DNA from 4 places in the Streptomyces sp. NPDC096205 genome. Region 1 is predicted to be linked to each of the others. Evidence: riboswitches for the same ligand, from Rfam matches in the RefSeq annotation. Region 1 holds a riboswitch; each other region holds the start of a gene.
The links. A riboswitch is a leader RNA that binds a small molecule or an ion and turns the genes downstream of it on or off. The one in region 1 is predicted to bind cyclic di-AMP.

Region 1 (3,822 bases):
TCTCGGGGGAGAAGAGCAGCGCGGGTCCCTCCGGCCTCTTGGAGTCGCGCACGGCGAGCCGGCCCGACCAACGGGCCGTCTCGACGCAGTTGTTGGCTCCGGTGCTGTAGCTGCTGCGCAGCCACTGGGCGCTGTGCAATCGGGTACTGGAGGGGACGTTCCGAGGCAGTGCAGACATGGTGCCTCCTTATGCGCCGTCAACTGTCCCGGCGATGTGATCCAGCGAGTCCTCGGGTGAAAGGGCGTGTGCCTGAAGGGTGTTGAAGGCCTCGGTGTAGGCCTCCAGGTCTTCTTTCCGTTCGAGATAGAGGCTACTCGTCATGTGGTCGAGAACAACCACATCCAGATCAGAAGTGCGCGGAAATGAGAAGATAACGAAAGGCCCGGTGATGCCGATATGCGCCCCGGCGGAGAACGGCAGCACCTGGATACGGACCTGCGGCAGCCGCGCCGCCTCCAGCAGCCGCCGCACCTGCCCCCGCATCACCTCGGGCCCGCCCACCTCCCGGCGCAGCACGGCCTCGTCCAGCACCGCGCTCAGCCGCAGCGGCGGCTGCGCCCGCAGCACCTCCTGCCGGGCGAGCCGCACCTGCACCAGCGCGTCCACCCGCTCGTCCGGCTCCCCGGCGAGGCCGGCCACCGCGGCCCGGGTCACCGCACGGGCGTACTCGGGGGTCTGCAGCAGTCCGGGCACCACGGAGGTCTCCAGCGTGCGCATCGCGCTGGCCTGCGACTCCAGGCTGATGAAGTCCCGGTAGGCGGGCGGCAGCACCCCGCGGTAGGCGTGCCACCAGTGGTGCCGGCCGATCCCGTCGTCGGAGCCGGCCAACATCAGCAGCAGCTCGCGCAGTTCGGGGTCGGAGACGCCGTAGGCGTCCAGCAGTAACCGCACGTCGGACGGTTTCACGCCACTCGCGCCCGTCTCGATCCGGCTCACTTTCGACTGATGCCAGCCCACCAGCCGGGCCGCCTCGCCGCTGGTGAGTCCCGTACGGGTGCGCAGCGCGCGCAGTTCCGCGCCGAGCTTTCGGCGGCGCACCGCCGGACCGTGCTGCATGGGCCCCTCCCTACTCCTCAAGGGCCGCCCAAATAGGGTCTGCCGTCGCAGAGTTCACCGCTTCGAGCGACAGATATATGCATATCTTGGTGGATCGCCACCGTTACCGGCGTGCTGGTGGCAGTCTGGCGAACGAAGCACCAGTCCGGGACCGTACTCGAACCATCCGATTCTTGTCGGACCGCGATCCCGTGGGAAAGGGACGACGTCGCCATGGCAGACCACCTGGAAGCATCCGTCACTCTGCCGAGCGATCCCGCCTCGGTCTCCGCGGCCCGTGCCTTCGTCATCGGCACCCTGGGGGAGTGGGGCCTGCCGTCGGACACCGAGGCCGCCAACACCGTCCGGCTGATCGTCTCCGAACTCGCCACCAACGCCGTACAGCACACGTTCGGGCAGTCACCCACCTTCACGGTGGCCGTGCGCCTGGAGCGTGACGAACAGTTGCGCATCGGCGTCACCGACAGCCATCCGAGGTTCCCGAAGCGGCTGCCGGCCGCGGTGCAGCAGGACAACGGCCGCGGCATGGTGATCATCCGCTGGCTGACGGCGGAGTGCGGCGGCAGACTGCGCGTCAGACCCACGCGCGAGGGCGGCAAGACGGTCCTGATCGAGCTGCCCTGGACCGTCCCGGCTCATCCGGTGACCGCAGCGGGCCAGCAGGAGCCGTGAGCCCCCGAGAGCGCGCGGACGCTGCTCGGGGGCCCAGGAGTGGCCCCGGGCGGTGACGGCGGGTCAGGGAGCCGTACCGCCCGGGAGCAGGTCAGCTCACGCGGCCGTACCAGACCTTGCTCGTCCAGATCTTCTGGAGCCTGACCACGTCCCCGGTCTTCGGGGCGTGCCAGATGCGGCCCTTACCGGCGTAGATGCCCACGTGGTAGACGTTCGAGCCCGAGTGGAAGAACACCAGGTCCCCCGCCTTGCGGCTCTTGGCGGAGATGTGCCGGGTCTTGTTGTACTGCTGGGCAGCGGTGCGCGGCAGAGACTTGCCCGCCTTCTTGTACGAGTAGAGAGTGAGGCCCGAGCAGTCGAACCGGTGCGGACCGGTGGCGCCGTACTTGTAGGGCGAGCCCTTCTTCGAGGCTGCCACCTGGAGGGCCTTCGTCGCGGACGTGGCGGCCTGGGCCTCGGCGGCGACGCCGGGCACCACCAGGGAGCCGCCCACGGCGGCGAGAGTCAGGGCCGAGGCCGTACCGGCACGGGCCATGAGCGACGGGACACGATTCTGCGCGGTCATGCGCAACCCTTCGTCAGCCGCCTGTGAAGGATGACCTGTCGGATTCGGGCTGGCGAAGTGGCCCGGCCACCCGAAGGCGGCTTCACCCCAAGGACCGCTCGGACAACTGCGCTCCGGCGGACCGTCGTGCTTGGGTCCTCCACTCCTGCCGATCCACTCCTGTCGACCGGTCATCCGGGCGGCGGCAGGACTCGGCGTCCGCCCGGACCGCCCCGCCGCGGTGGCGGGGGCTTGTCGTCAGTCAGGGATCTTCACTCACAAGTGTCCGAAATACCCAATGGAACCGGGGATTTGTGTTGTTACTCACCACTCACCCGTTCGGGTGGACAGCTTGATCGACAAGCGTCTGTCAAGACCGCCGAACGGCCCCGGACCAGGGCCGGAACGCATTGTTCCGCCGTGAAAGCGCGCGTATCACGCAACTGTTGGGGCCCCGCAATACGACAACCTTCTACTCCGAAAGGGGGTACGTCATTTGGTCCGTTTAACGGTGGCCTCGCGCGCTCAGCCGTCGGAGCGCGCCGGCAGCGCCACACGCGCCGTCCGGCGCTCCCCGTCCAGGACGCGCAGCGCCCGCGCGAGCGTCGGCGCGTGCAGCTCCGTCTCGCCCCGTTGGTGCATCAGGGCGAGCGCGTCGCGCAGTTCCATGGCCTTGCGCACCAGCGCCTGAGCGGCGCGCAGTCCGCCGTAGGTGTCGCCGTGGTGCGCGGGGTTGATCCGGCCCAGCAGGTCGACGGCCTCCAGGTAACGGTCGATCAACTCGCCCTCCGCGCGGGTCAGCGCGGGCAGCGGCGGCAGTTCGGGTGGCAGCACCGGCGCCTCACTCTCCGGTCGGCGGGGCGAGGGTCGCCTTGCGGCCGGGCACGATCCGGTCCACCAGCCCGTACTCCAGCGCCTCCTGGGCGGTGAGAACCCGGTCGCGCTCGATGTCCGCGCTCACCTGCTCCCGGTCGCGCCCGGTGTGCCGGGCCAGCATCTCCTCCAGGCCGCGCCGTATGCGCAGCAACTCCTCCGCCTGGATGGCGAGATCACTGGCCTGTCCCTCCACCGGCTCGGCGAGCGCGGGCTGGTGGAGCACGATCCGGGCGCCCGGCAGCGCGAACCGCTTGCCCGGTGTCCCCGCCGCGAGCAGCACCGCCGCCGTCGCACCGGCCTGCCCCAGGCAGATCGTCTCCACGTCACAGCTGACGTAGCGCATCGTGTCGTAGACCGCCGTCATGGCGCTGTACGAGCCGCCGGGCGAGTTGACGTACAGCGAGATGTCCCGGTCCGGGTCCTTGTGCTCCAGGTACATGAACTGCGCCATCACGTCGTTCGCCGATGTGTCGTCGACCTGTGTGCCCAGCAGGACGATCCGTTCCTCCAGCAGCTTCGAGTAGGGGTCCTGGGTCCTCAGTCCGGAGCTGGTGCGTTCGGTCATCTCGGGCAGGACATGGCGGGCTGACGGTCGGGTCATGGCTCACGCGCCTCCCTTCGGAGCCCTCGGCGGAGGGCGTTCCGTAGAAAATGTACAGGACGTACATGACGT
Region 2 (3,822 bases), on a different contig from region 1:
GTACGCCTCGTCGACCCGCTTGAGCGCCTGCGGGAAGCTGATCTTCTCCCGCTGGGAGAGGGCGTCGATCATCGCCTCGGCGCGCTCGCCGATGCCGCGCTTGGGGACGTTGAGGATGCGCCGCAGCGGGACGGAGTCCTCGGGGTTGGCCAGCACCCTGAGGTAGGCCAGGACGTCCCGGACCTCCTTGCGCTCGTAGAAGCGGACGCCGCCGACGACCTTGTAGGGCAGGCCGACGCGGATGAAGACCTCTTCGAAGACACGGGACTGGGCGTTGGTGCGGTAGAAGACGGCGACGTCGCCGGCCTTCGCGTCGCCCGCGTCCGTGAGGCGGTCTATCTCGTCGGCGACGAACTGCGCCTCGTCGTGCTCGGTGTCGGCGACATAGCCGGTGATGCGCGCGCCGGAGCCCGCGTTGGTCCACAGGTTCTTGGGGCGGCGGGACTCGTTGCGCTCGATGACCGCGTTGGCCGCGGAGAGGATCGTCTGCGTGGAGCGGTAGTTCTGCTCCAGCAGGATCGTCGTCGCGTCCGGGTAGTCCTCCTCGAACTGGAGGATGTTGCGGATGGTCGCGCCGCGGAAGGCGTAGATCGACTGGTCCGCGTCACCGACGACGCACAGCTCGGCGGGCGGGACGTCGTACTCGCTGGGCGGTACATCGGTCTCGCCGGGGGGCCGCTCGGCGGTCCCCACCAGCTCGCGCACCAAGGCGTACTGGGCGTGGTTCGTGTCCTGGTACTCGTCGACCAGGACGTGCCGGAAGCGGCGGCGGTAGTGCTCGGCGACGTCCGGGAAGGCGCGCAGCAGGTTGACCGTCGTCATGATCAGGTCGTCGAAGTCGAGGGCGTTCGCCTCGCGCAGCCGGGACTGGTAGAGGGCGTAGGCCTGGGCGAGGGTCTTCTCGAAGCCGTCGGAGGCCTGGGCGGCGAAGTCCTCCTCGTCGATCAGCTCGTTCTTCAGGTTGCTGATCTTGGCGCTGAAGGACTTGGGCGGGAAGCGCTTGGGGTCCAGGTCCAGGTCACGGCAGACCAGGGCCATCAGGCGCTTGGAGTCGGCGGCGTCGTAGATCGAGAAGGAGGAGGTGAAGCCGAGCTTCTTGGACTCGCGGCGCAGGATGCGCACGCACGCGCTGTGGAAGGTCATGACCCACATCGCGTTCGCGCGCGGGCCGACGAGCTGCTCGACGCGCTCCTTCATCTCGCCCGCGGCCTTGTTGGTGAAGGTGATCGCGAGGATCTGGCCCGGGTGCACGTTCCGCTCGGCGAGCAGGTGGGCGATGCGGTGGGTGAGCACACGGGTCTTGCCGGAGCCGGCGCCGGCCACGATGAGCAGGGGCGTGCCGGAGTGGACGACGGCGGCGCGCTGGTTCTCGTTCAGCCCCTCCAGCAGCGCTGCTGCGTCCAGGGCCGGGCGCGGGGCGCCGTCGCGGTAGTAGGCGTCCCGGTCCGGGGGCACGTCGAACTTCCCGCCGAACAGATCGTCCGGAAGCGGCTCCGGAGCGTGATCGTCCTCGGGCGGCGGCGGGTGCTCCTCCTCGTGCCCGCGAGGGCTCTGGAGGTCCGCCAGGAAGCTGTCGTCAAAGAGGCTGCTCATCGCTCTCCGAGTCTAGGGGTCGCCACTGACAACCGGTCGCCGTCTCGAGAACTCCGCCGACGCCACCCTGCGTGACCCTGCGGGCACGGCCTGCGGCAGTTCTGTCCCGCTCACGCCAAGGTCACGAAAATGTATCGGGCATATCACCCGTCAACCTTCACAGGGGCCACACGAGTTGGCTACGGTGCCGGGCAGGCCGTACGACCCCCACCGGCGAACGTCGCCGGGCCGCGCGGCCTCCGCCGAGTCCGGTGCGCCCGCACGGCACCGGAGCCGGGGACCCACCGAACCTGGGGTGAATCGGCCCACTCCCTCGCGGGGAGCGCCGTAGGGCACACCTTCCGAACACGCCCGAACCCGACAGCTAACCCGGTAGGCGGCAGATGGAAGGAGTCGCCACCCTTGGCGTCGCACCGCAAGCCGCGCACCACCGGGACGCGCGTCGCAGGCATACGGACCCCCGCCCTGGCCACCGCGGCCCTCACCTCCGTGGCCCTGCTGTCGCAGACGGCCAACGCCAGCCCCTCGGACGACGACCGGCCGAGCCTGGAGGAGGTCGAGAAGAAGGTCGACGATCTCTACCGGCAGGCGGAGACGGCGACCGAGAAGTACAACGCCGCCAAGGAGCGGACCACCAAGCAGCGCAAGCGCGTGGACTCCCTCCTCGACGACGTGGCGAAGCGCACCGAGCAGCTGAACGAGGCGCGCGAGCAGCTCGGCTCCTTCGCCGCGGCCCAGTACCGCACCGGCGCGTCCGCGCCCGACACGGCGACCCTCCTGCTCGCGGACACACCGCAGGACTACTTCGACCAGACCCAGCTGATGGACCGGCTCACCGGCCGTCAGAAGGACGCGGTCGACGACTACATCACCCAGCAGTCCGCGACCATGGAGAAGCGCCGCGAGGCCACCGAGAGCCTGTCGACGCTCACCGACTCGCAGACCGAGCTGAGGACGGCCAAGGCCACCGTCCAGAAGAAGCTCTCCACCGCGCGCGTGCTGCTGTCGCAGCTGACCGCCGAGGAGAAGGCCCGGCTCGCGGCGATCGAGGAACGCAAGCGCGAGGAGGCCGCCCGCAAGGCCGCCGAGCTCGCCGCGCAGCAGGCCGCGGAGGAGGAGCGGCAGCGCAAGGCGGCCGAGGCGGCGGCGCAGGAGGAGGCCGCGAGCGGCGACTCGTCCACCTCGACCGGCGGCGCCGGCACCTCTGACACCTCGACGACCCCGACCTCCCCGACCACCGACTCCACCTACGCCGCCAAGGCCGAGAAGGCGCTCGCCTTCGCCCGCGCCCAGATCGGCAAGCCGTACGTCTGGGGCGCGACCGGCCCCGACTCCTACGACTGCTCCGGTCTCACCCAGGCCGCCTGGAAGGCCGCGGGCGTGGACATCCCGCGCGTCACGTACGACCAGGTCAACGCCGGCACGACGGTGCCGTTGTCGGACGCCCAGCCCGGTGACCTCGTCTTCTTCTACGCCGATGTCACCCATGTCGGCATCTACATCGGCAACGGCATGATGATCCACGCCCCGAAGCCGGGCGCGTACGTCCGCGAGGAGTCGATCTACTACGACGGGGAGTCCTCGATCCACAGCGTGGTGCGGCCGGCCTGACCTTCGCCCTTCAGGGAGCCTGCCGGGCTCCGGGCGGCGAGGGCCGAGGGAGCCTGTGGGTCTGCGGGTCTGCGGGTCGAGGGAGCGCCCGAGGGGGCCTGCGGGTCTGCGGGGCGAGGGAGCGTGTCGGTCTGCGGGCGGCGGGCCCGAGGGAGTCTGCCGGTCTTCGGATGGCGGGGCCGGTGCCGGGCCGCCGCCTCGAAGGCGCGCCACTCATGGCCCATGCGAACGCGCGGACCCCGTACCCGCTCCCTAGCATCGGCCGCATGCCCGGTACCTCTTCCCTGCGCGCCTGGTGGGCGCAACGCCCGCCCGCCGCCGGGGCCGCCGTGATGGCGACCGGCATCGTCTCCGTCGGGCTGCACCTGGCCGGGCACGAGGTGCTGTCCCGGATTCTGCTCGCCATGACCGGCGCCGCGTGGCTGGGACTGGCCGCGGATTTCGTCGTACGACTGCTGTGGGAGCGGCCGAGGTGGCCGGCCGCGGCCGGGACGCCGGCGGCACTGACGGCCGTCGCCGCGACCACCGTGCTCGGCACGCGTGTGTCCGCCTTGGGCTGGCAGGCCCTGGCCGGGGCGCTGCTGGCGCTGGCCACGCTGCTGTGGCCGGTGCTGCTGG
Region 3 (3,822 bases), on a different contig from region 1:
CCGGGTCGGTGGGCGCCTTGCGCTGGCCGGCGGGGCGGAGCACGTCGGTGCCGGAGACCACGACCGTGCCGGAGCGGCCGTGATAGCCGATCGGCAGGTGCTTCCAGTTCGGGGTGAGGGAGTCCTCGGCGTCGGGCCGGAACATCTGGCCGACGTTACGGGCGTGGTTCTCGGAGGCGTAGAAGTCGACGTAGTCCGCGACCGTGAACGGCAGGTGCAGGGTCACCGAGTCGAGCGGGTGCATGAGCGGCTCGATGGTCTCGCGGTACGAGGGCACCGTCACCCACGCCGTCAGCGCACGCCGGACGTCCGACCAGGCCGTGCGGCCCGCGGCCAGCAGCCGGTCCAGGGAGGGCTGGGCGAGCAGGGTGGCGTAGGGGGAGCCGAGGGCCCGGGCCGCCGCGCCCGCGTCGAGGACGTGGTCACCGAGCCGGACGCCGACGGTCCGCTCGTCCGGGTCTCCGGTGGAGAACACACCGTACGGAAGGTTGTGCGGGCCGAAGGGGTCGCCCTCGGGGACATCGAAGGGGGGCATGCGGTTGTGCCTCGCTCTCGTGCGTGCCGTGTGCGGTGCCGTGCGGCCGCCCACCGGTGCGGGGCACAGGTGGGTGGCTGGGCCACACGTTACGGCCGAGGTGGCCGTCTTGGGCAGTGCCCCAGGCCTCGGCGAGGTCCCGCCGCCGGGACGGGGCAAGGAGGGCGCCGGGCACGGAGGTCGTCGGCCCGGGAGGCGACACCTGGGGGTGAATTACCGGAGCGCAAAAGGGAGTTGAAGGGGCGCGTGGGCTGGGAGGAGGCGCCTTGCGCGGGTCGGTTCGCGCCGGGGTGGGGGCGCGCGATGTCCGTATTCTCTGATCATGGCCGCACCCACCGCATATGCCGAGCGCACCACGTACTCACTCATCGCCACCGATCTGGACGGCACGCTGCTTCGCGGCGACGACACCTTCTCCGATCGGTCGCGGGCCGCTCTGGCGCTGGTGGCACACGCCGGCGCCCGACATCTGGTGGTGACCGGCCGGCCCGCGCCCCGGGTGCGCCCCCTCCTCGAGGACCTGGGCTGTACCGGCCTCGCGGTGTGCGGGCAGGGCGCGCAGCTCTACGACGTGGGCGCCGACCGGCTGCTGTGGTCCGTCACCCTGGACCGGGAGCTCGCTGAGACCGCGCTCGGCAAGATCGAGGCCGAGGTGGGGCAGGTGTACGCGGCCGTGGACCAGGACGGCGTCGACGGGCTCACCCTCATCGAGCCCGGCTACACGATGCCGCACCCGACCCTGCCCGCGGTGCGTGTGCGCCGCCGCGACGACCTGTGGTGCGAGCCGATCAGCAAGGTGCTGCTGCGCCATCCGGACCTGAACGACGACGAGTTGGCGGCAGTGGCGCGGGCGGTGGTGGGTTCGCTGGCCACGGTCACCATGTCGGGGCCCGGGACGGTGGAGCTGCAGCCGTGCGGCGTCACCAAGGCGACGGGCCTGGCGCTGGCGGCCCGCCGGCTCGGCCTGACACCCGCGGACACCCTCGCCTTCGGTGACATGCCCAACGACATCCCGATGTTCGACTGGGCCGCGCACGGCGTGGCCATGGCCAACGCGCACCCGGAACTGAAGGCGGTGGCCGACGAGATCACCTGCTCGAACGAGGACGACGGCATCGCCGTCGTCCTCGAACGGCTCTACGGCTGAGGGGCCGGGAGGCGGTCAGTACGCGCCGAAGACGTTGTCGATCGAGCCGTAGCGGGCCGCCGCGTAGTTGCAGGCGGCGGTGATGTTCGCGACCGGGTCGTACGGGTCGAAGGCGGTGCCGGGCACGTGGTACGCCGCGAAGGTGGGGTCGATGACCTGGAGCAGGCCCTTGGACGGGGTGCCCGCGAGCGCGTTGGAGTCCCAGTTGTTGATGGCGAGCGGGTTGCCCGACGACTCGCGCATGATGTTGCGGTAGATGCCGTCGTAGCTGCCCGGGATGCCGTTCTGGGCCATGACGTCGAGCGACTGGCGGATCCAGCCGTCGAGGGTGTTCGGGTAGATGGTCGCCGACGTCGTGGCCGTGGGGGCGGCCGAGGCGCCGGTCGCGCCGGCGAACGGCAGGGCGAGCGCGGCGGCGGCCACACCGGCGGCGGTGAGGGCACGGACGAGACGGGGGCGGCGGTTTGCATGCGTGTGCGCAGGCATGGGGAACGTCCTCTCCGGCGCCTGCGAGGTGAGCTGTCGGGTTCGGGCGGAAAGGTGCCCGGCCAGGCCCGAAGAGGCATGGCTTGACCCCAAGCCGTGCCGGGTGTCGTAGCTGGTACGACGTCCGGTACGGCGACTTACCTGGGTCCCCCGCTCCTGCCGCTGCGTGGTCGGTGGATGCCAATGGGCGGCGGCAGGATTCGGCGTTCCGCCCGGCAGGCCGGGAACGTATGCGAGAGCACATGGGCGAAACAAGTACCGGATTCACACAAAGCACCGGTCGGGCATGATCAGTGCGTTTGCGGCACTTGATCCTTTATGGCGATTTCCGCTCAACCAAGCGGCGGGGCCTGGCGCGTGCCGTGAGAGTCGATCACCGCACACCCGGCCCCGCAGTGAGCCATCTCACCGGCAGTCACAAGAGCGGCAATTGGGGCATCACCCCCAACTCGCCCTCAATCGGCGGTCCGTGGAATGCGCCTCTCCCAGGTGCGGTGGAACACGACCTCGCCGCCCTCCGTGCACACCACCTCGTCGGAGGTGACGAAGTGCTCCGCGTCACAGCCGATCTCCGAGCGGGTGCGGACGGTGGCGGCCCAGGGCAGCTCGGGCCGGTGCAGCCCGATCGACCACTCCGTGCGGGCGCGGGCCGACAGCGGGTCGTCGGCGCGGATCGTGTACGTCTCCAGCGCCTCCTCGGTGAGCTCGAGACCGTCCGGGTACGCGCGCGTGCCGCCCCGAACCGGAAGGACCTCCAGACGCCACACGCCCTCGGCGACCTCGCGCACCACCACCCGCTCCGGCCGCGGCTCGTCCAAGGTGGCCGGCAGGCTCACCCCCAGCGGCCCGGCCTGCTCGGGCTCCTCGAAGGCGACCTCCGCGCCCGCCCGGCGCGAGCGCACCGGCAGCTCCAGCGTGCTGCCCGCCGGGTCCAGCGTGAAACCGGCCGCCGACTCCGGCTCGGGCCACACCCACGGCCAGTACGCCGAGGAGACGGCGAGCCGGATGCGATGCCCGGCCGGAAAGGCGTACCCGACGGCGCTCAGCGAGAAGTCCGCCGTCTGCGACGACCCCTCGGCCGCGAGGTCGAGCATCCCGCGCGTGACCAGCGTCGAGGACCCGTCCGGGGCCACGTCGCACAGCCGGGCGGCCACCTGCCCGCGCGGCGTCGCGCAGCTCAGCCGCAGCCGCACCCGGGGCCGCCCCAGCACCCAGGTCTCCTCGCCCACCTCGAACTCGAAACACACCGACCGTGCGTCCTCCTCGCGCTGGTCGGGCGGCAGATCGGCGTCGTGACCGAGCGGGCGGAAGCGGCCGGCGTCCACACCGGTGTGCATCGGCGACCGTACGACGACGGGGGCGCCCTGGAGGGCGTACGCCACCGGCGTCACCAGCGGCGACGGCCAGGCGGGCTCGCCGGTCCAGCGGCCGGGCAGCGAGGGGTGCGCCGTGGCCGGTCGGTGCGCGTCGGTGACGTAGGAGCGCAGCAGGGGCTCGCGCAGGACGCCGGTGTCCGCGCCCTTGAGCCAGTGGTCCCACCAGCGCAGCGTCTCCTGGAGGAAGCCGATCGCCGGGCCGGGCGGCCGGTCGCGGTCGGGGTAGCGGTGGGGCCAGGGGCCGAGCAGGCCACGGACCCGGTCGGCGGGCAGGCGCT
Region 4 (3,822 bases), on a different contig from region 1:
CCCGGTGGTCCCGCGGACCGGAACCCCGGCGACCCCACGGCCCCGAGGCCCGGTGGTCCCGCGGACCGGAACCCCGGCGACCCCACGGCCCCGAAGACCAGCGATCCCGCGGACCGGAACCCCGGCGACCTCGCAGACCCCAACCCCGGCAACCCCCCGCACCCCGACCCCGACGCCCCCGCGCCCAGCACCAGACCCCCCGAGCGGCGGCGGATCTCCTGCGCCCGGACCCTCGTCCGCGCCCTCCCGGCCGTGCTGATCGCCGCCGGTGCGGCCTACGACTCCTTCACGCCGGCCGCGTACACCGCGGTCCCCTTCTTCACGGCGGCCCCCCTCGTCGCCGCCCCCCTCTACTCCCGGCGCGGCACGCTGCTCACCGGGGCCGCCGCGATCGTCGTCGTACTGGGCGTGCATCTGCTGATGGGGATCGTCCTGGACGTGGAGTCGGTCACCGAGCTGCTCACCGTGGTGACGGTGTCCTTCCTGGCGGTCGTCATCAACATCCTGGTGCGTCGCGGCGACGAGCGCCTTGCCTCCGCGCGCGAGATCGCCGAGGCCGCGCAGCGGGCCGTGCTGCCGGAGCCCGCCGAGCGGATCGGCGGGTTCGAGATCGCCGCGCGCTACGAGGCGGCGCAGGCGGACGCGTTCATCGGGGGCGACCTGTACGCGGTGCAGGACAGCCCGCAGGGGGTGCGGCTCGTCGTCGGGGACGTACGCGGCAAGGGCATGGGCGCGGTGTCGGCGGTCGCCGTCGTCATCGGGGCGTTCCGGGAGGCGGCCGAGCAGGAGGCCACGCTGGAGGCGGTCGCCCAGAGGCTGGAGCGCGCCCTGGACCGCGAGGGCACGCGGCGCGACGGGCTGGACGCCCACGAGGGGTTCACCACGGCCGTGCTGGCCGAACTCCCGCACGGCGACGGCGTCGTACGTCTCCTCAACCGCGGCCATCCCGCCCCGCTCGTGCTGCACGCCGACGGCACCCTCGTCCCGCTGTCCGCCCACCGGCCCGCCCTGCCGCTCGGCATGAGCGACCTCGGCCGCTGGCCGGACCGCGCCGAGGAGCACCCCCTCCCCGGCGGCGCCACCCTGCTGCTCTTCACCGACGGCCTGTCCGAGGCCCGTGACGCCCGCGGGGTGTTCTACGACCCCGAGGCGCGGCTCGCCGGGCGCACCTTCCGCGGCCCCGGCCAGTTGCTGCGCACCCTCGCGGAGGAGGTCCGCCGGCACACCGGCGGCGCCCTCGCCGACGACATGGCGCTGCTCGCCGTACGGCGCCCGGCCCGGGGTGACGTGCTGTGATCGGGCGAGCGCCCTGCGCATAACATCTGAGTCACCATCAAAAACTCGGACGGTACTGAGTACGGGTCAACTCGCCCGTTTTTCGCCCCTCCTGGGTTCTACGTCCCTGTCGATCGCGTTAATGATCAAGCCGAACGGCTTGGAATTGGAGCCCCGGTTCTATTAACGTCCGATAACGCAGCGCGGTCGTCCCAGCCGTCACAAGAGACGGCTCCGTGCGCACGCGCCGAATCCCGTCAGGGAACCGGGGAACCACCAACTTGGGGTGAATCGGGCGTATTTCGCCGTGGACACACGGTGTCATATACGCGCGTAGGAGACCTTCCTGCTCCGAACCCGTCAGCTAACCCGGTAGGCGAGAAGGAAGGAAAGGAGCACGCCCACGTGGCGTCCAACCGCCCTGCCCCGCATGCCCCGTTCATGCCGGGCCAGCGCACCGCCGAGACCGAGGAAACGTTCGTCTACGGCGGCCACCCCACCGACGAGGGACCGTGGGAGGAGTGGAACCCCACCGCGGACTCCGTCCGCCCCGTCCGCGGCCGGCACCGCGTCGCCAAGCAGCGCGGCGGCGGACTCGCCCGCAGCTCCACCGTCCTCGGCGTCGGCGTCATAGCCGCGGTCGGCGCCGGCGGCATGGCCAGCGCCCAGTCCGGCAAGCCGCCGGTCGCCATCTCCATGCCCGACCTGCCCTCCATCGGCTCCCTCATCTCCGACGACGCGCCCGCCGAGGAGACCACCGAGGCCGTCGCCCCGCTCAGCAGCCTCGGCACCGACACGGCCGACGCCACCGAGGACACCGCCGACGCCGGTGAGGCACTGCGCGCCCGCATCATGGCGCAGGCCGCCCAGCAGCAGGACCAGGCCGACACCAAGGCCGCCCAGGCGGCCCAGGCGGCCCAGGCCGCGGCTCAGGCCGCCGCCGAGAAGGAGGCCGCCGAGGCCGCCGCCAAGGCCGAGAAGGAGGCGGAGGCCAAGGCCGCCGCCGAGAAGGCCGCAGCGGAGGAGGAGGCCCGCAAGAAGGCCGAGGCCGAGCGCCTCGCCGAGCTGGCACGCCAGTACACGCTGCCGACCTCCTCGTACACGATCACCTCCACCTACGGCCAGGCCGGCTCGATGTGGTCCTCCGGCTACCACACCGGCCTCGACTTCGCCGCGCCCACCGGCACGCCGATCAAGGCGATCCACACCGGCACGATCACCGAGGCCGGCTGGAGCGGGTCGTACGGCTACAGCACCGTCCTCACCCTCGAGGACGGCACCGAGATCCGCTACGCCCACCAGTCCTCGATCAACGTCAGCGTCGGCCAGACGGTCAACACGGGCGATGTCATCGGGCGCGTCGGCGCGACCGGCAACGTCACCGGGCCGCACCTGCACCTGGAGGTGCACATCGACGGGGCCGGCGTGGACCCCATGGCATGGCTGCGGGACCGGGGCCTGAACCCCTGACGCCCCCTCCGCTCGACTGAAACCCCGGTGGTCCTGACGACAACCCCCCGACGTCAGGGCTGCCGGTTTCGTCTGCCTAGGGGCAGGCCCTAGGACCGGTACGGGTTGTACGCCGGGTACAGCGGCTGGGCCGGGTACAGCGGCTGGGCCGGGTAGGCCGGGTGCGGCTGGATCCCGTAGCCGTAGCCGGGTGCGTAGTACGCCCGGACCGGTGTCGTCGCCCGGGCCGCGTACTGCAGAGCCGGGTGGGCCACCTCGTGGCGGGCCCACAGCTCGTGCAGCAGCGCCTGCTCCCGTACGACGAAATCGGCGCCCGCGCGGCCGCGGCGGGCCCGGTGCCGCAGGAAGGCCAGGGACGTGGCGTACGCCTCGTACTGCGCCACGGCCCGCTTCGCCCGCTTGCCCAGGTGGCGGTCGGCGTACTCGCGGGCCAGCCGGCGGGCGCGCATCGAGCCGAGCGCGTACGGCTCCGCCGGGGTCAGCCAGCCCGCCGCGACATACGGCGGGAGTTCCTCGCGCACCGTGCGCAGCTCCCGCTGCCGGGTCCAGATCACCAGCCAGGTCAGCAGGCCGAACGCGGGCACCATGAACGCCCCGTACACCGCCAGGAACCCGAACTCGCCGAAGGTCGCCGAGCCGTTCCACAGCGCGTGCATGCCCATCGCCAGGAGGAGGCCGGAGACGGGGACGGCCGTGCGGCGCAGGGTCTGGCGCTCACCGGACAGGGCGGCGATGCCGAAGCCGATGCCGGTCAGGACGGTGAACAGCGGATGCGCGAACGGCGACATGATCACGCGGACGAAGAAGGTCGCGGCGGTGACGGACGCGATGCCGCTGCCGCCGGTGAGCTGGTCGGTGCCGAAGGCGTTGCCCAGATAGAGGATGTTCTCCGTGAACGCGAAGCCGGTCGCGGTGACACCGGCGATGACGACACCGTCGACGATCCCGGTGAAGTCCGCTCTGCGGAACAGGAACAGCAACAGGATCGCGGCCGCCTTCGCGGACTCCTCGACGACCGGCGCTATCACCGTCGCGCCGAGGGTGTCGGCACTGGACGGGTCGGCCGTCGCCGTCGCT

Region 2: linked by a shared signal. The riboswitch ahead of ACIQ6Y_RS29975 (NlpC/P60 family protein) and the one ahead of ACIQ6Y_RS18555 (C40 family peptidase) in region 1 are both predicted to bind cyclic di-AMP.
Region 3: linked by a shared signal. The riboswitch ahead of ACIQ6Y_RS30875 (transglycosylase SLT domain-containing protein) and the one ahead of ACIQ6Y_RS18555 (C40 family peptidase) in region 1 are both predicted to bind cyclic di-AMP.
Region 4: linked by a shared signal. The riboswitch ahead of ACIQ6Y_RS12435 (M23 family metallopeptidase) and the one ahead of ACIQ6Y_RS18555 (C40 family peptidase) in region 1 are both predicted to bind cyclic di-AMP.

The regions. Positions count from the first base shown of each region.
Region 1 is NZ_JBIWFS010000004.1:565,619-569,440, reverse strand. Features, by position in the region: gene ACIQ6Y_RS18570 (DUF397 domain-containing protein) at 1-178, opposite strand, end outside; gene ACIQ6Y_RS18565 (helix-turn-helix domain-containing protein) at 188-1,057, opposite strand; gene ACIQ6Y_RS18560 (ATP-binding protein) at 1,271-1,729, shown strand; gene ACIQ6Y_RS18555 (C40 family peptidase) at 1,821-2,294, opposite strand; cyclic di-AMP (ydaO/yuaA leader) riboswitch at 2,298-2,501, opposite strand; gene ACIQ6Y_RS18550 (hypothetical protein) at 2,799-3,107, opposite strand; gene ACIQ6Y_RS18545 (ATP-dependent Clp protease proteolytic subunit) at 3,115-3,750, opposite strand.
Region 2 is NZ_JBIWFS010000009.1:99,970-103,791, forward strand. Features, by position in the region: gene pcrA (DNA helicase PcrA) at 1-1,593, opposite strand, end outside; cyclic di-AMP (ydaO/yuaA leader) riboswitch at 1,824-1,988, shown strand; gene ACIQ6Y_RS29975 (NlpC/P60 family protein) at 1,996-3,204, shown strand; gene ACIQ6Y_RS29980 (tellurite resistance/C4-dicarboxylate transporter family protein) at 3,471-3,822, shown strand, end outside.
Region 3 is NZ_JBIWFS010000009.1:281,046-284,867, reverse strand. Features, by position in the region: gene fahA (fumarylacetoacetase) at 1-535, opposite strand, end outside; gene ACIQ6Y_RS30880 (HAD family hydrolase) at 858-1,682, shown strand; gene ACIQ6Y_RS30875 (transglycosylase SLT domain-containing protein) at 1,698-2,168, opposite strand; cyclic di-AMP (ydaO/yuaA leader) riboswitch at 2,174-2,354, opposite strand; gene ACIQ6Y_RS30870 (CocE/NonD family hydrolase) at 2,624-3,822, opposite strand, start outside.
Region 4 is NZ_JBIWFS010000003.1:20,193-24,014, reverse strand. Features, by position in the region: gene ACIQ6Y_RS12440 (PP2C family protein-serine/threonine phosphatase) at 253-1,296, shown strand; cyclic di-AMP (ydaO/yuaA leader) riboswitch at 1,511-1,669, shown strand; gene ACIQ6Y_RS12435 (M23 family metallopeptidase) at 1,681-2,745, shown strand; gene ACIQ6Y_RS12430 (PrsW family intramembrane metalloprotease) at 2,835-3,822, opposite strand, start outside.